DNA from 4 places in the Bradyrhizobium sp. USDA 4011 genome. Region 2 is predicted to be linked to each of the others. Evidence: predicted binding sites of a transcription regulator. Region 2 holds the regulator's gene; each other region holds the start of a gene.

Region 1 (4,205 bases), 3.0 Mb from region 2:
GTCGTCCGAACCCTGGTCGATCACCTTCAGCACGTCGTTAGGCCCGAGGACCGCCGCCGTCACCTGCACGCCGCCGGTGCCCCAGCCATAGGGCATCGGCATCTCGCGGCTCGCGAACGGCACCTGATAGCCGGGGATCGCGATCGCCTTCAGGATCGCGCGGCGGATCATCCGTTTGGTCTGCTCGTCGAGATAGGCAAAATTGTACGTCGGCGCGTTCATTCCGCGGCCTCCTGCATTTCCACGGTCTCATTGGCTTCCGCGAACTCCTGCCGCAGCTTGCGCAGCAGGCCGAGCTCGGACTGGAAGTCGACGTAATGCGGCAGCTTGAGATGCTCGACGAAGCCGGTCGACTGGACATTGTCGGAGTGCGACATCACGAACTCCTCGTCCTGCGCTGGCGCCGCCGCCTCCTCGCCGAGTTCGCGTGCGCGGAGCGCGCGGTCGACCAGCGCCATCGACATGGTCTTGCGCTCGCTCTGGCCGAAGGCGAGGCCATAGCCGCGGGTGAAGCACGGCGCCTCGGTGGTCGAGCCCTTGAACTGGTTGACCATCTGGCACTCGGTCAGTTCGATCGAGCCGAGCGGCACCGCGAAGCCGACGTCTTCGGCTGAGAATTCGACCTCGACCTCGCCGAAGCGGATCTCGCCGGCGAAGGGGTGATTGCGGCCGTAGCCGCGCTGCGTCGAATAGCCGAGCGCGAGCAGGAAGCCCTCGTCGCCACGCGCCAGATTCTGCAGCCGCAGATCGCGATCGGCCGGGAAGTTCAGCGGCTCGCGCGTGAGGTCGCCGACCGGTGCGTTGCTAGCTGCCTGCGGCGACGATTCGATCAAACCGTCGCGGCCGAGAATGTCGGTGACCCGCGGCGTTGCCGCCTGCGAGGCTTCCGCGGTCATCGGCTGCTCCGGTACAAAGCCTTCCGCGAGCTGCGGATCGAGCAGGCGATGGGTGTAATCGAAGGTCGGCCCCAGGATCTGGCCGCCCGGAACGTCCTTGAAGGTCGAGGAGATGCGCCGCCGCACCTGCATCTCGCTGGTGTTGACCGGTTCAGTGGCGCCAAAACGCGGCAGCGTGGCGCGGAAGGCGCGAACCAGGAAGATCGCCTCGATCATGTCGCCGCGCGCCTGCTTGATCGCGAGCGCCGCAAGCTCGCGATCGTAGAGCGAGCCTTCGGTCATCACGCGGTCGACACCGAGCGCGAGCTGCTCGGAGATCTGCGCCGGCGTCACCTCGGGCACATCGCGATCGCCGCGCCGCTCATGCGCCAGCAGCCGATGAGCGTTCTCGATGGCGCGCTCGCCTCCCTTGACGGCTACATACATCGCTCACACTCCGCTTGCGATCAGCCGCGTGGTGCGCGGGATCGCGACAATCTTGTCGTCATGGACCAGCACGACGTCGATGCCGCGCGGGAACAGCGCTTCATTGATCGACAGCCGCTGGAACAGGTCGCGCGGCTTGATCATCGCCTGCAGCAGCGCGCTGCCGTCGATGCCGGGCCCCTTCAGCTCGAAGGCCGGCCCCTGCGTCAGGCTGTCGACCTGCAGGACCAGCGTGGTCGACCGGTCAGGATACTCGCTGCTGCCGAACGCGAAACGCTCGAGCGCCGGCAGGTTCGCGGCATCGCCGATCAGCGCGAAGCTTGCGATCGCCGCATCCGTAACCACGGGCGCGCTGGCGTGAAACTTCAGCCAGCGGGCAACGTCCGGCGTCGCCGACATCGCGGCATCGAGCCAGATCGGCGTATCGTGATCGAACAGCGTCAGCGCGATCGCGGCCGCGCCGCGCATCAAGCCGGCGAGCGTTCCGACGCTTGCCGCGACGCGCTGCACGCTGCCCGGGCGCGCCATCGCATCCATCACGGAGCGGAATGTGGATTGCGCCGACAGCACCTTGTCGGCAAAGCCCGCGGGCATTTCGGCAATCGTCGTCATAGCATCACCCCTCACCGCGCACCATGGTGTAGAAATCAACCCGCGTCGCCGCGGTCTCCGAGGCCTTGCGGGCGCGTTCGGCATTCATGGCGACACGCAGCGGCGCGATCACCTTCGCTTCGACCTCGCCGGACAGCTCCGCCGATTGCACCATGGCGTCGCACAGCGCGATCATCTGCGCCTTGTGCGCATCGCGGCCGAGCGTGTAGCCGAAGCCGACCTCGCCGGTCGCAAGCCGCACCGCCGCGCGCGACACCGTCGCCTCGCCGAGGTTGAACGGCGCACCGTCACCGCCGATCCGCCCGCGCAGCATCACGAGGCCGTTCTCCGGCTCGCGCAGGTTTTCATGCGTGGGCACCGCGATCGCCGCCAGCCTGCCTGCGATGTCGGCCGCGGCGGAGTGCGCCAGCACCGTCATCGCGGCCTTGCGCTGGGCCTGTTTGCTGTCTGGTCCGGTCGAACTCATGTTCGAATTCATGGGCAACCTTGCTTGCATCAAGTTGTCTATGATAATAGACAACTTGATAGCCGAGCGCCATGACTGTTTCGTGACAAATCGAAGATTTCTGGTATCACCGCGCCATGAGCATGCAGGAAAGTTCCGGCGTCGCCTTGTGGCGGCAGGTCGCTGACGGCATCGAGCGCGGCATCGCCGACGGCCGCTTTGCCGCGGGTGAAAAGCTGCCCGGCGAGATGGAGATCGCCGAGACTTACCGGGTCAACCGCCACACCGTGCGGCGGGCGCTCGCCGCATTGGCGGAGCGCGGCCTGGTGCGCGCCGAGCGCGGCAGCGGCACTTATGTCGAAGCCCAGCGTCTCGCCTATCCGCTGCGCTCACGCACGCGATTCTCGGAGATCGTCGGCGCCGGCGGCCACGAGCCGCGCGGCCAACTGATCGATGCAGGCAGCGATGTTGCCAATCGCGAGATCGCGCGCGAGCTGGGCTTGAAGATTGGCGCGCCGCTGATCCGGATCGAAGCGGTGCGTCTCGCCGACCGGACGCCGATCTGCGTTTCCACCACCTGGCTGTCGGCCGAGCGCTTTCCCGATGCTGGCAGCGTGTTTGCCGACGTTCGCTCGATGACGAAGCTGCTCGGGCATTACGGCGTGAAGGACTACCACCGCGCCTCGACCCGGATCACCGCGGCGATTGCCGATGCGACCGACGCCGCACGGCTCGATCTGCCGCTGGGCCGGCCGGTGCTGGTGGTCGACGCGACCGATGTCGATATGCTGGACCGCCCGCTGGTGACCAAGCGCTCGCGCTTCGCCGCCGAGCGCGTGGAGTTTCTCGTCGAGAATAGCTGACGATGTGCTCTTCTCTCTCGCCCCGCGCTTGCGGGGAGAGGGTTGGGGTGAGGGGCTGTCTCGGCGAATCCGGAAGCTGTGAGTCCGGGGAGAGTCCCCCTCACCCGGAATTTGCGCTACGCGAAAATTCCGGCCTCTCCCCGCTCGCGGGGAGAGGCGAAGGAGAGGCTACACCACCGCCCTTTGGCCGATGATGGCAAAGCGCAGCTTGCTCGAGATGAAGTCGATCGCGGCGACCGCAATCAGGATCATCAGGATCAGGAACGACACTTTCTGCCATTCCAGCACGCGGATCTGCTCGGCGAGCTGCAGCCCGATGCCGCCGGCGCCGACGATGCCGATGATGGTGGCCGACCGCGTGTTCGATTCGATGAAATAGAGCACCTGCCCGGCGATCACAGGCAGCACCTGCGGCAGCAGGCCGAAGCGGATTTCATGCAGCGCGTTGCCGCCGGAGGCACGGATGCCCTCGACCTGCTTGCGGTCCGCCGCCTCGATCGCCTCCGAGAACAGCTTTCCGAACGCGCCGAAGTCGGAGACCATGATCGCCAGCACGCCGGCAAACGGGCCGAGGCCGACGACGTTGATCCAGACCAGCGCCCAGATCAGCGTATCGACGCCGCGGATCGAATCCAGGAAACGGCGCACTGGAAAGCGGATCAGGTTCGAGGGGATGATGTTGCGCGCCGCCAAGAGGCTGACCGGCAGCGCGAAGAGCGCCGCAAGCGTGGTGCCGAGCAGCGCGATCGACAGCGTCTCGCCGAGCGCCTGCATATAGAGCGGGAACGATGCGCCGGGATTCGGCGGGATCATCATCATGGTGATCCAGCCGAGTTGGCTCATTCCCGAGATCAGCCTGGACGGCGAGAAGTCGAGATCGACCAGGCCGTATGCAAAGATCGCGAGCGCTGCCACGATCGTGGCCGGCATCGCCAGCCGCGCCGAGGCGGGGCGTTCGAACAC
Region 2 (4,205 bases):
ATCATCGGCCTGTTCATCTACGGTGCTGTGGTGGTGCCGATGCGTGGCTTCTCGGCGATCGCAGGCAGTCTAGCGCTCGCCGTGATCGTGATCCCGGTCGTGCTGCGCACCACCGAGGACATGCTGCTGCTGGTGCCCAATCCGCTGCGCGAGGCGGCCTCCGCGCTCGGCCTGCCGCGCTCGCTGGTGATCAAGCGGATCGCTTATCGTGCTGCGCGTAGCGGCTTGATCACCGGCGTGCTGCTGGCGACCGCCCGTGTCGCCGGCGAGACCGCGCCGCTGCTGTTCACCGCGCTGTCTAACCAGTTTTTCAGCTGGGACTTGACCAAGACGATGGCCAACCTGCCGGTGACCATCAACAATTTCGTGCAGAGCCCCTACGCCTACTGGAAAGAGCTGGCGTGGAGCGGCGCACTGCTGATCACATTCACCGTGCTCGCGCTGAATATCGGCGCGCGTATCCTTGGTGCCGAAAGGGCCGCAAAATGACCGAGCTCTCCGTTTCAACCAGTAACCCGAGCCACGTTGCACCGCATACGCCGCTGCCGGAAGCGCCGCCGAAAGTCACGGTGCGCAACCTCAATTTCTATTACGGCGAGCACCACGCGCTGAAGAACATCAACCTGACGCTGGGTACCAACCGCGTCACCGCGTTCATCGGTCCGTCCGGCTGCGGCAAGTCGACCCTGCTGCGGATATTCAACCGGATGTACGATCTCTATCCGGGCCAGCGCGCGGTCGGTCAGCTGATGCTGGACCAGACCAACATTCTCGATCCCAAGCTCGACCTCAATCTGCTGCGTGCGCGGGTCGGCATGGTGTTCCAGAAGCCGACGCCGTTCCCGATGACGATCTACGAGAACATCGCCTTCGGCATCCGCCTTTACGAGAAGATCTCGAAGTCCGAGATGGACGACCGGGTCGAGAAGGCGCTGCGCGGCGGCGCGCTGTGGAACGAGGTCAAGGACAAGCTGAACGCCTCCGGCCTGTCGCTTTCCGGCGGCCAGCAGCAGCGCCTGTGCATCGCGCGCACCGTGGCGGTGCGGCCCGAGGTGATCCTGTTCGACGAGCCGTGCTCCGCGCTCGATCCGATCTCGACCGCCAAGGTCGAGGAGCTGATCCAGGAGCTCTCCGAGGACTACACGATCGCGATCGTCACCCACAACATGCAGCAGGCGGCGCGCGTCTCCGACAAGACCGCCTTCATGTATCTCGGTGAGCTGATCGAGTTCGACGACACCAACAAGATCTTCACCTCGCCGAGCGATCGACGGACTCAGGATTACATCACCGGCCGGTTCGGCTGAGGAGATACAAGATGGCTTCTGAACATACCGCCAAGGCATTCGACAGCGACCTGCAGGAGTTGACCCGCCTGGTCGCCGAGATGGGCGGCCTCGTCGAACGGATGATCACCGAGTCGGTCGACGCGCTGATCCGTCGCGACGTCGCTCTCGGCAAGCGCGTGGTCGCCGCCGACATCGAGATCGACAATCTGCAGCGCGTCATCGAAGAGCGCGCAGTGCTGACGATCGCCCGCCGCCAGCCGATGGCGATCGACCTGCGTGAAATCGTCAGCGCGATGCGCGTGGCCACCGACCTCGAGCGGATCGGCGACCTCGCCAAGAACATGGGCAAGCGCGTCGCGGCGCTGGAAAGCGATTTCCAGCCGCTGAAGCTGATCCGCGGCCTGGAGCACATGACCGACCTCGTGCTGTCGCAGGTCAAGTCGGTGCTCGACGCCTATGCCGCGCACGACCTGCCGGCGGCGATGAACGTCTGGAAGGGCGACGAGGAGGTCGATGCGATCTGCACCTCGCTTTTCCGCGAGCTGCTGACCTACATGATGGAGGATCCGCGCAACATCTCGTTCTGCATCCATCTGATGTTCTGCGCCAAGAACATCGAGCGGATCGGCGATCACGCCACCAATATCGCCGAGACCGTGTTCTACATGATCGAGGGCCAGCAGATCACCGACAAGCGCCCGAAGGGCGACATGACCAATTTTGCCACCACTGTGCCGGGTACCTAGGACATGATCCGCGGGCGCGGAGCCGGATTGTCTTCACGACAAGTCGTTTCCGCGGGGATTATGCCCAGGAAAGTAAGCGTTTCGGTTTGCGTCTGGGCAACGGATCACCACAGAGAGAGAACTTAAACCGATGAGCGCACGCATTCTGGTAGTCGAAGACGAGGAAGCGCTGACGACACTGTTGCGCTACAACCTCGATGCGGAAGGCTACGATGTCGAAACGGTCGGGCGCGGCGACGATGCCGACACCCGCCTGAAGGAGCGCGTTCCCGACCTCGTGGTACTGGACTGGATGCTGCCGGGCCTGTCCGGCATCGAGCTGTGCCGCCGCCTGCGGGCGCGTCCCGAGACCAAGCAGCTTCCGATCATCATGCTCACCGCGCGCGGCGAGGAGAGCGAGCGCGTGCGCGGGCTTGCCACCGGCGCCGACGATTACATCGTCAAGCCGTTCTCGGTGCCGGAGCTCCTGGCGCGAGTGAAGGGCCTGCTGCGGCGGGCTAGCCCGGAGCGGCTGGCGACCGTGCTCACCTATGGCGATATCGAGCTCGACCGCGAGAAGCGCCGCGTGGCGCGCTCGGGACGTCCGATCGATCTCGGTCCGACCGAGTATCGGCTGCTCGAATTCTTCCTCGAGCATCCCGGCCGCGTGTTCAGCCGCGAGCAGCTGCTCGACAGCGTCTGGGGCCGCGACATCTATATCGATGAGCGTACCGTCGACGTGCATATCGGCCGCCTGCGCAAGCTGCTCAATCCGGGCCGCGAGCAGGATCCGATCCGCACCGTGCGCGGCGCCGGTTATGCGCTCGACGACCGCTTCGCCAAAGCCGAGCCGCAGCCGTAAGGCTGGCCGCCAATCGCAACAACGGTCCCGTCATTGCGAGCGTAGCGAAGCAATCCATCCTACCGCAAATGCGGAACGATGGATTGCTTCGTCGCTTCGCTCCTCGCAATGACGGCAACCACAAAAAAATCCCCGCTTTCGCGGGGATTTGCTTTTGCAGTCCAGGCAAGTTTCCCGAGTGCTACTTGATCTGTGGCTTCGCCGATGGCCGGCGGCGATCGGCGGCGGGCTGGTAGGCGACGCGCGAGTGATGCGCGCAATAGGGCAGGCCGGCGAGCGCCTTGCCGCCGCAGAAGAAGAATTCCGGGCTCGAGGGATCGCCGACCGGCCAGTGGCAGGTGGCCTCGTTGAGCTCGAGCAGCGACAGCCGCTGGCTCATCGGCACCACATTGTCGAAGGAGATCGGATCGGGCTCCATCTCGACCTCGAAGGCGTGCGCCAGCGCGGTGTTGCCGCGCGACACCGGGCGCGCCACCCGCATCATGTGCTGGGCGGGACGGGCCTTGCGCTGCCGCGGCGCAGCCGTGGAGGGCGCCTTGGCACGGCCGGAGAGGCCGAGCCGATGTACTTTGCCGATCACGGCGTTTCGCGTCACATTGCCAAGTTCCGCCGCGATCTGGCTGGCTGAGAGGCCGGATTCCCAGAGCTTCTTCAGCTGCTCGACGCGATCGTCGGACCAGGTCAATACAGTCATCGCATTCTTCCTTTCGCATGGCGCCGGCCACTCATCGGAGCGGCGCTGCGAGCCAATCTGGACAAATATCCCTGCGGCCAGAATCCCTTAGCCCTCGCCGGGCACGGTGTTGCGCCCGAACGTTTACGCGAGACACGAAGGCTACTTAGAGGGTCCAGTACTGCCGCACGAGATGTCGTACCCGACAGGCCAAACGCTACAATATGGCGTGACTCTGGCGCAAGAGTCCGCGGCCGTGCGTCCACATGTTCCCACAAAGTTAAGCATTGCTGTGAGGCTTTTCCACCGCACCGGAATGCTCCGGATTGCGCTAGTTTCGCATTGCAGGAAGGCCAGCAAAGGCTAGCTCCTGGCGATTGACACTTACCGGCCGCCGCATAGAATGACCCGCACGTGCCGCCCGCAAAGGCGGCCGTTTTGTTTTCCGAAGCTGGCGGTTGCTGCGTTGGCGTCAAGGCGCGCAGCAATTGACGGCTTCAAACCGGCAGTGAACGCCATGACCAACGCCTCGTCGCATCTGCTCCCCGTCTTCGCCCGGGTCGATCTCGGCTTCGAGCGCGGCGAGGGCGCCTGGCTGATCGCAACCAACGGCGACCGCTATCTCGATTTCACCTCGGGTGTCGCGGTGAACGCGC
Region 3 (4,205 bases), 2.4 Mb from region 2:
ATGCGGCCCGCGAGGGTGCCTTGATCGAATGCACCGGCGAGGTCACCCGCGCCGGCGGATCGCTGATCTTCGTGCGCGGCATGCTGACATCGGCCGAGCGGCCGCTGTTCAGCTTCTCCGGCACCATCAAGCGGACGAAGCGCAAGGCGCCGCCGGAAGCAACAACGTAGAGCGCGCCGGAGGCCGCTCCGATTGAATCGGGGCATTCGGCGGCATCGGGGCCCAGGGCTTCTCGCTGTCGCGCAGCGACTTCACGACCGATCCCGGCATCGTCGCGGCGCTGCAGGCTGCCGGCCGCTTCTCGTTCAGCCCGGTGCTGGTGACCTCGGCGCCGATCGAGACGTTCTCATGTTCCGCGGCGGCGACCGCGACCTGCACCAACGCCTCGACGCTCGACGTCAAATATTCGATCCGCGTCGCCGCCATGACACCACCAACGACCGCAAGGTGAACTACGACACGCTGGTGTTCTTCGATGCCAACCGCGGCATCACCGCAGGACCGTTCCACGCGCCGTCGACCAGCCCGGCCTATGTCAAGTTCGGCGGCGAGAACGCCCCGTTCTTCTTCGAGGGCAGCGGGGCGAAGGTCGGCGCCGCGTACTTCGTCTCGGCGCTGTCGGCCGACCTCTCGGTGATGCGCTTCGATGGACGCCGGGTCGGCGTCCATCGCTCTACTATTGCCGAATGCCGCGTCAGCGCTTGCCGGGCGCCGAAGCCGAGGCGGTCAGCGCCTCGAAATTATGCTGCCAGTAGCGCTCGATCTGCTCGACCAGCGTGGCCGGCAACGGCACATAGTTCAGCAATTGCGCCTGCGGCCTGCCGCTCTGCAGTGACCAGCGCAGGAAGTCGATCGCGGTTGCTGACCGCTCCGGCGATTTCGACTGCTTATGCATCAGCACGAACGTCGTCGCCGTAATCGGATAGGCGTCCTCGCCCGGCGCGTTGGTGAGCACCAGGTTGAAATCCTGCGCCGCCGTCCAGTCCGCGCTCGACGCCGCGGCCTGGAACGATGCGGCGTCCGGGGTGACGAAATTGCCGGCGCTGTTCTGCACTAGGCCGAAGGAAATCCGGTCGAGGCGCTGCAGCGCATAGGCATATTCGAGATAGCCGATCGAGCCGGGAATCAGGCTGACGAGTGAGGCGACGCCGTCATTGCCCTTGCCGCCGAGGCCAACCGGCCATTCCACCGACGTGCCCTCGCCGACGCCGGCCTTCCACTGCGCGCTGACCTTCGACAGATAGTTCGACCAGTTGAACGTCGTGCCCGAGCCGTCGATGCGGTGAACCACTGTGATCGCTGTGCGCGGCAGCTGCAGCCCGGGATTGACGGCCTGAATGGCCGGGTCGTTCCACAATCTGATCTTGCCGAGATAGATGTCGGCGAGCAGTTGTCCCGTGAACTGGATCTGCCCAGGCTTGACGCCGGCGATGTTGACCACCGGCACGACGCCGCCGATCACGATCGGGAATTGCACCATGCCGAGCCTGTCGAGCTCCTTCGAATCGAGCGGCATGTCGCTGGTACCGAAATCGACCGCGGCCTTCTTGATCAGGCCGACGCCGATGCTCGAGCCGACCGATTGATAGCTGACGGTGTTGCCGGTCGTCGCCTTGTAGGCATCGATCCACTTCGCCATCACAGGCGACACAAAGGTTGAGCCTGCGCCCCTGGTCTCCGCAGCCAGACATTGCGTTGCGACGACCAGAGCAATGAAAATGATCGGTAATCTGAAATGCTTTGTCATGGCGTTGAGTCTAGCCGAACGCGCCCCGGGTTCATGTGGACCATGTCACAAAATAGTAATATTAGCCGGGAGCCTCAGTCGCGGGTCGGACGAGCTCTGTCGGGCCCCGCGCCTGATCTCGATCGCCATTGCCGCCGAACGGAATATCGACACGAATTCAATACCCTAGCCTTTCCGCGCGGCTGCGCTAGATTGCTCCGCCGTTCGCCAATGCGCGGGGGAGCCAATCAAGGTGCCGAAGAGCACAGCCAGAGCATGATCCGGAAAGTGTGAAGCGGTTTTCCGAAAAGATCATGCTCAGACAAAGAGCTAAGACGGGCGGCGTGACGGCTCCCGCGATGACGCCGATCCTGTCAACCGCGCCGGGTGCGCGCGGCTGGCGCGACTACGCGCTGCTGCTGGCGCTGGCCTGCTGCTGGAGCTCGACCTATCCGCTGACCAAGATCGGACTCGGCTCGATCCCGCCGGTCACCTTCATCTCGGCGCGCTCGCTGGTCGCAGCCGCCTTCCTGCTCGTGGTGCTGCGGATCCGCGGCATCCGCATCCCGGCCGGCATCAAGGCCTGGAAGCTGTTCGCCTTCCAGCAGACCATCAACTCGACGATCCCGTTCCTGGTGATCACCTGGGCGCAGCTCTACGTGCCGGCATCCAACACCGTGGTGCTGGCCTCGACGACGCCGATCTTCGCCTTCCTGATCACCTGGGCGATCACGCGGCACGAGCCGGCCTCGCCGCTCAAATTCGTCGGCGCGATCCTCGGCCTCGCCGGCACGGTCGCGATCATCGGCCTCGACGCGCTCTCGGGCTTCGGCAAGGAGATTGTCGCCGAGATCGCGATCCTGCTCGCCACCGTCTCGTTCGCCTGCGCCACGATCTTCGGGCTTCGTCTCTCCGACTACGATCCCATGGTGGTGGCCGCCGGCTCGCTCTTGTTCGGCGGCACCGTGCTGCTGCCGGTCGCCCTGATCGTCGACCATCCCTGGACGCTGCACCCGACACCGCAGGCGCTGGTCGCCACCGTCGTGATGGGCATCTTCTCGAGCGCGTTCGGCCTGATGCTGTTCTATATGTGCCTGACGCGGCTCGGCACGCTCACCACGAATGCGCAAGGGTATTTGCGGATTCCGATCGGCGTCGCGTTGTCGGTGATCCTGCTCGGGGAAGCCGTGCCGTCGAACCTGGTCCTCGGCGTTTTGCTGGTCATGGCCGGCGTCGCCGCGATGACAATCCCGGGCGAGGCCGTGAAGCGCTGGCTTGGCAGGTTGCGAGGATAGCCTTCCGGCTATTTCTTGTCGTCCGCCAGCAACGCGCGGTACTTCGCGACGTCGCGCGTCACGAGTTGCTGCAGCACTTCGGGTGCGAGCTCATCGGCCTCGGGCGCAACCGTCGACAGCTCGACGAAGCGCTTCTTCACCGCCTCGCTCGCGACCGCGGTGCGCGCGGCGGCGTTGAGCTTGGCGATGATCTCGCCCGGGGTGCCCTTCGGCGCGAACAGGCCGTTCCAGCCCTGCGCCTCGAACTCGGCTAGGCCGGCCTCGGCCGAGGTCGGCAGTTCCGGCAACGAGGCGAGCCGCACGGTCGAGCCGACCACGACCGCCTTCACCAGTTTGTCGTCGATCGCCTGCGACACCGAGGCAGCGGCATCGCAGACGCCGTCGATCTGGCTGCCGATCGCGTCCGTCAGCGCGAGCGCCGCGCCGCGATAGCCGACCAGCTGCACGTCGATCCCGGCGGCATGCACGAAGCTCTTGCAGATCAAATAGTTCGACGAGCCGATGCCGGCATGGCCGAGATTGACCTTGCCCGGATTCTTCTTCGCGTAGTCGATGAATTCCTTGAGGTCCCTGGCCGGAAAATCCTTGCGCAGCGCGACGATGCCGAAGGTCTTGGCGACCACGGCGATCGGCGCGAAGGAATCCGGCGTGAACGACAGCTTCGGATAGATCGTGTAGGTCGCGGCATTGGTGCCGGCGTTGCCGATTGCGATCGTGTAGCCGTCCGGCTCGGCGCGCGCGGCGCGGGTCAGCGCGGTCGAGCCGCCGGCGCCGCCGACATTCTCGATGATGATGGTCTGGCCAAGCGCCACGCTCATCTGGTCGGCGACCGCGCGCGCGATCACGTCCGAGGTGCCGCCCGCCGTGAACGGCACGATCATCGTGATCGGACGCTTCGGGAAGTTCAGCTTCGAGGCATCTTGCGCGTTGGCCACCGTCGCAAGCAGCAGGACCGCGGCCGCCGCCGCGGCAAGGCACCTTCGCAGCATGATAACTAGGCCGCCTTTTCCAGATGCTGGACCAGCCCTGCGAACAGGCCGCGGCCGTCGGTGCAGCCCATGATTTCTTCGACGTGGTTTTCCGGATGCGGCATCATCCCGAGCACGTTGCCGCGCTCGTTGACGATGCCGGCGATCGAATGCGCGGCGCCGTTGAAGTTCGAGGTCTCGTCGACCACGCCCTCG
Region 4 (4,205 bases), 2.3 Mb from region 2:
GACCTGGGTGCCGACGCGTTCGTTGAGAACGGGGAAAGTCAGGAGCGGCGTGCGCACCGCGAACGGCGCGACCACCCTTGCGGCGGCATCGATGTCCGCGGCAGCGACGGGTGGATTGAGAGTGATGTCCGTCATCCACAATTTGTATCGCGGCGGCGGGCAACCCGGCAAGACGCTTTAGCGTGAGTTTGGCTGAGGCGCCGGCAAGGCCGCGAAATGATGCTCTTCGGCGCCGAATTCGAGCGCCTCGCCCTCGCCGTCGGGCGCCGCGGGGCGGACGTTCATGCAGCGGTCGATGAACACCCGGGCCGACGCCTGCCAGGTGTGGAGCGCGGCGAAATCGACGCAGGCCTGCCGCGGGATGCTGAGCGCCTCCAGGCAGGCGCGGCGCAGATCCTCGTCGAGCACGCCGACCGGCGCCGAGCCGATCACGTCGCGGGGACCGGTGACCGGAAAAGCGGCAACCGGCAGGCCGCTGGCCAACGCTTCAAGCAGCACCAAACCGAACGTATCGGTGCGGCTGGGGAAAACGAACACATCGGCCGCGGCGTAGATCTCGGCCAATTCTTCCCCATGGCGGGCGCCGAGGAAGAGGGCTTCCGGATATTTTCGCTCCAGCGCCGCCCGCGCCGGCCCGTCGCCGACCACCACCTTGGTGCCGGGCAGATCGAGATCAAGGAACGCCTCGAGGTTCTTCTCCACCGCCACCCGGCCGACGCTGAGATAGACCGGCTGCGGCAGGCAGAGATCGACATCGCGCGGATGGAACAGCGCGGTGTCGACGCCGCGCGACCACAGCACCACGTTGCGGAAGCCGCGCTGGCGCAGTTCGGTGGCGAGCGCGGGGGTCGCAGCCATCACCGCCCGGCTCGGCCTGTGGAACCAGCGCAGCGCCCGCCACACCCAGGCCTCCGGCACAGGCGTCCGTGCCGAGACGTATTCGGGGAAGCGGGTGTGGAAGCTCGTCGTGAACGGCAGGCCGCGCCTACGGCAATAGCGGCGGACCGACAGCCCGATCGGGCCTTCGGTCGCGATATGGATGCTGTCGGGCTTGGCCGCCTCGATCAGGCTGGCGACCTTGGCCTGGTACGGCAGCGCCAGCCGGAGATCGCGATAGCTCGGCATCGCGAAGGTGCGGAACTCGTCCGGCGTCAGGAAGCTCACCTCGACGCCGAGCGATTTGGCCGCCTGTGCCATCATGGTCAGCGTGCGGACAACCCCGTTGACCTGGGGATGCCACGCATCGGTCGCGACCAGGATATGCGTCATGCAGCGCGTGCCGTCACTCGCGGAACCGGCGCGATCCGGCGTACCGGATCGGTCCAGGTGATGATCTCGAAATGGCCGTCCTCATGCTCGGCGAGCGCCGTGCAGCTCTCCACCCAGTCGCCGCAATTCATGTAGCGGATGCCGTGCTCGTCATGAATCGTCGCGTAGTGGATGTGGCCGCAGATCACGCCGTCGCAGCCGTGACGCCGCGCCTCGCCGGCCAGCGTCGCCTCGAACGCTCCGATATAGTTCACAGCCTTCTTGACCTTCAGCTTGGCCCATTGCGACAGCGACCAGTACGGCACGCCGAACATCTTGCGGAAGAAATTGACGAACCGATTCATCTGGATCGCAAAGTCGTAGGCCTTGTCGCCGAGATGGGCGAGCCAGCGCGCGTTCTGCACCACGAGATCGAAGATGTCGCCGTGGATCACGAGGTAGCGCTTGCCGTCGGCGCCGGTGTGAACGGTGTTCTCCACCACGTCGATGCCGCCGAAATGCGTACCGTAATATTTGCGCAGGAACTCGTCATGGTTGCCCGGGACGTAGATCACCTTGGCGCCCTTGCGCGCCTTGCGCAGCATCTTCTGCACGAAATCATTGTGGGTCTGCGGCCAGTACCAGTTCGACTTCAGCGCCCAGCCGTCGACGATATCACCAACGAGGTAGATCGTGTCGGCATCGTGGGAGCGGAGGAAGTCCAGCAGGCGGTCGGCTTGCGAACCGCGGGCTCCGAGATGAACATCGGAGATAAACAAAGTGCGAAAGCGCCGCTCGGGGCTCTCTTCACTCAAGGAGTCACTTCCCATGCCTGTGCACCTAACAGATTCCTGTGACAAGGCGATGACGATCCCCGCGACCCAAGGCCTCACTAACAGTTAACGAGAATCAGCAGCACGCCCCTCCAGTGCGGATAACAGCGGCGTGCGACAATCTGGCGACATGGGTGGACGCAGCTGTGCGGAACGGGCGTTGTGTTGCCTTCATATGCGGCGGAACAACGCGCATTTGAGCAACGAAATGCTGAGCCCGGATGAAGCCTCCGAGCTTTCAATAATACTTGTGGAAGTGATGCACCGGTCCGTGGCCGTGGCCGATGGCGAAGCGATCCGCCTGCGCGATCGCATCGGTGATCCAGGCCTTGGCGTTGCGCACGGCGGTCTCCAGCGCCTCGCCTTTCGCGAGTCCCGCCGCGATCGCCGATGACAGCGAGCAGCCGGTGCCGTGCGTGTTCGATGTCGCAATGCGCGGCGCCGCGAGCGCGATGCTGCGCGCGCCATCGATCAGATAGTCGATGCTCTCGGCGCCGTGCCCGTGGCCGCCCTTGACCAGCACCGCGCGACATCCCATCGCCAGCAATTGCCGGCCCTGTCGCGCGACGTCGGCCTCGCTCGATGCGACCGGCTCGTTCAGCAGCGCCGCCGCTTCCGGCAAGTTCGGCGTGATCAGCGAGGCCAGTGGAAACAGCATGGTCTTCAGCGCATCGACCGCCTCGGCAGCCAGCAGCCGATCGCCCGAGGTTGCGACCATCACCGGATCGAGCACGACGTGGCGCGGCGCCCAGCGCTTCAGCCCGTCCGCAATCGCCACGATCGTCTCGGCCTGCGCCACCATGCCGATCTTCACCGCGCCGACGTCGAGGTCGGAGAACACCGCATCGATCTGGGCCGTGACGAACGAAGCGGGCACCGGATGGATGCCGCTGACCCCCGTGGTGTTCTGCGCGGTCAGCGCCGTGATGGCGGAGGCGCCATAGACCCCGAGCGCGGCAAAGCTCTTGAGGTCGGCCTGGATGCCCGCCCCGCCCGAGGAATCCGAGCCGGCAATGGTGAGCGCGACCGGCGTCATGTTGCGGGACCGGCGGTTGCGACGAATGAGACCATGACGAACAAGATCATGGCCTGTCCTAGCCCGGCCGCCCAGCGGCAGCAAGTTCGCCGGACTTTACCGCGCGTTGGCCTTGGCGCGCCCCCTTCCTGTCCCCTTGCCTTGGCCGCCGGTTTTTGGCCTATAGTCGGCCAAATCCCCGGAGACGACTTTGATGGTTCCTTTCTTCGTCCAGATCAAATGCAAGCTCGGCCAGTCCTATGCCGTCGCCAACGCGCTGGCGGAGGCCGAGATTGCGTCCGAGATCTACTCCACCGCGGGCAATTACGATCTGCTGGTCAAGTTCTACGTCGACCACGACACCGACATCGGCCATTTCATCAACGAGAAGGTTCAGGTGATCCCGGGCATCCAGGACACCCTCACCATCATCACCTTCAAGGCGTTCGGAGCGAAGTAGGACGCGCCCGCTAGGACTCCTTCTCTTTCTTCTTGACCGGCTTCGGCGGCCCCTCGACCGGCGGCAGCGACTTGATGTACTCGGCGATCGCGTCGCGATCGCTTGGTGAGAGCTGCGAGGTGTTGCGGATCACGCGCACCATCGATCCGCCGGCACTGTCGCCGTCCGGCGTCTGGCCGCTCTCGAGGAAATAGGCGATGTCCCTCGCGCTCCAGTCCGCGATCCCCCGCGGCGTGATGTTGGGCACCCAGCCTTCGCCTTCCGGATTCGGGCCACCGGCGAAGCGCTGCGCGCTGACGATGCCGCCGAGGAAATTGCGCGGGCTGTGACACTCGGCGCAATGGCCGAAGCTGTTGACGAGATAGGCGCCGCGATACCAATGCGCCGAGCGGCTCGCATCCGCGACGAACGGCTTGCCGTCCATGAACAGGAATTTCCAGACACCGACATTGCGCCTGATGTTGAAGGGAAACGGCACATCGTGGTCGCGCACCTTGCCGGCGACCGGCGGCAAGGTCTTCAGATAGGCGAACAGGTCGCGCACGTCATTGAGCCTGGCGTGCTGGTAGGATGTGTAGGGAAACGCCGGAAAATAATGCGTCCCCGAGGGCGACGTGCCCTTCATGACCGCGGTGACGAAATCAGCCTC

What was found. Region 2 encodes PhoB, which activates phosphate uptake and scavenging genes when phosphate is short. Its sites were predicted from a motif close to TGTCATNNANCTGTCAT; they were not measured.
Region 1: a site for PhoB is predicted at 2,472-2,488, ahead of phnF (phosphonate metabolism transcriptional regulator PhnF). Genes of this name have one in related genera too.
Region 3: a site for PhoB is predicted at 1,791-1,807, ahead of pstS (phosphate ABC transporter substrate-binding protein PstS). Genes of this name have one in related genera too.
Region 4: a site for PhoB is predicted at 2,102-2,118, ahead of ACVW1C_RS34075 (UDP-2,3-diacylglucosamine diphosphatase). Genes of this name have one in related genera too.

What each region holds. Positions count from the first base shown of each region.
Region 1 covers NZ_JBSSGG010000001.1:1,967,611-1,971,815, forward strand. The annotation lists gene ACVW1C_RS09085 (alpha-D-ribose 1-methylphosphonate 5-phosphate C-P-lyase PhnJ) at 1-222, opposite strand, end outside; gene ACVW1C_RS09090 (carbon-phosphorus lyase complex subunit PhnI) at 219-1,322, opposite strand; gene phnH (phosphonate C-P lyase system protein PhnH) at 1,326-1,934, opposite strand; gene phnG (phosphonate C-P lyase system protein PhnG) at 1,939-2,400, opposite strand; gene phnF (phosphonate metabolism transcriptional regulator PhnF) at 2,517-3,242, shown strand; gene phnE (phosphonate ABC transporter, permease protein PhnE) at 3,411-4,205, opposite strand, start outside.
Region 2 covers NZ_JBSSGG010000001.1:4,981,358-4,985,562, forward strand. The annotation lists gene pstA (phosphate ABC transporter permease PstA) at 1-489, shown strand, start outside; gene pstB (phosphate ABC transporter ATP-binding protein PstB) at 486-1,307, shown strand; gene phoU (phosphate signaling complex protein PhoU) at 1,319-2,035, shown strand; gene phoB (phosphate regulon transcriptional regulator PhoB) at 2,166-2,876, shown strand; gene ACVW1C_RS23345 (GcrA family cell cycle regulator) at 3,058-3,570, opposite strand; gene ACVW1C_RS23350 (acetylornithine transaminase) at 4,067-4,205, shown strand, end outside.
Region 3 covers NZ_JBSSGG010000001.1:7,413,360-7,417,564, reverse strand. The annotation lists gene ACVW1C_RS34960 (PaaI family thioesterase) at 1-170, shown strand, start outside; gene ACVW1C_RS34955 (hypothetical protein) at 127-669, opposite strand; gene pstS (phosphate ABC transporter substrate-binding protein PstS) at 695-1,747, opposite strand; gene ACVW1C_RS34945 (DMT family transporter) at 2,086-3,021, shown strand; gene ACVW1C_RS34940 (tripartite tricarboxylate transporter substrate-binding protein) at 3,030-4,010, opposite strand; gene purQ (phosphoribosylformylglycinamidine synthase subunit PurQ) at 4,016-4,205, opposite strand, start outside.
Region 4 covers NZ_JBSSGG010000001.1:7,236,807-7,241,011, reverse strand. The annotation lists gene ACVW1C_RS34085 (threonine/serine dehydratase) at 1-135, opposite strand, end outside; gene ACVW1C_RS34080 (glycosyltransferase family 4 protein) at 178-1,269, opposite strand; gene ACVW1C_RS34075 (UDP-2,3-diacylglucosamine diphosphatase) at 1,266-2,078, opposite strand; gene thiD (bifunctional hydroxymethylpyrimidine kinase/phosphomethylpyrimidine kinase) at 2,320-3,117, opposite strand; gene ACVW1C_RS34065 (Lrp/AsnC ligand binding domain-containing protein) at 3,311-3,556, shown strand; gene ACVW1C_RS34060 (c-type cytochrome) at 3,567-4,205, opposite strand, start outside.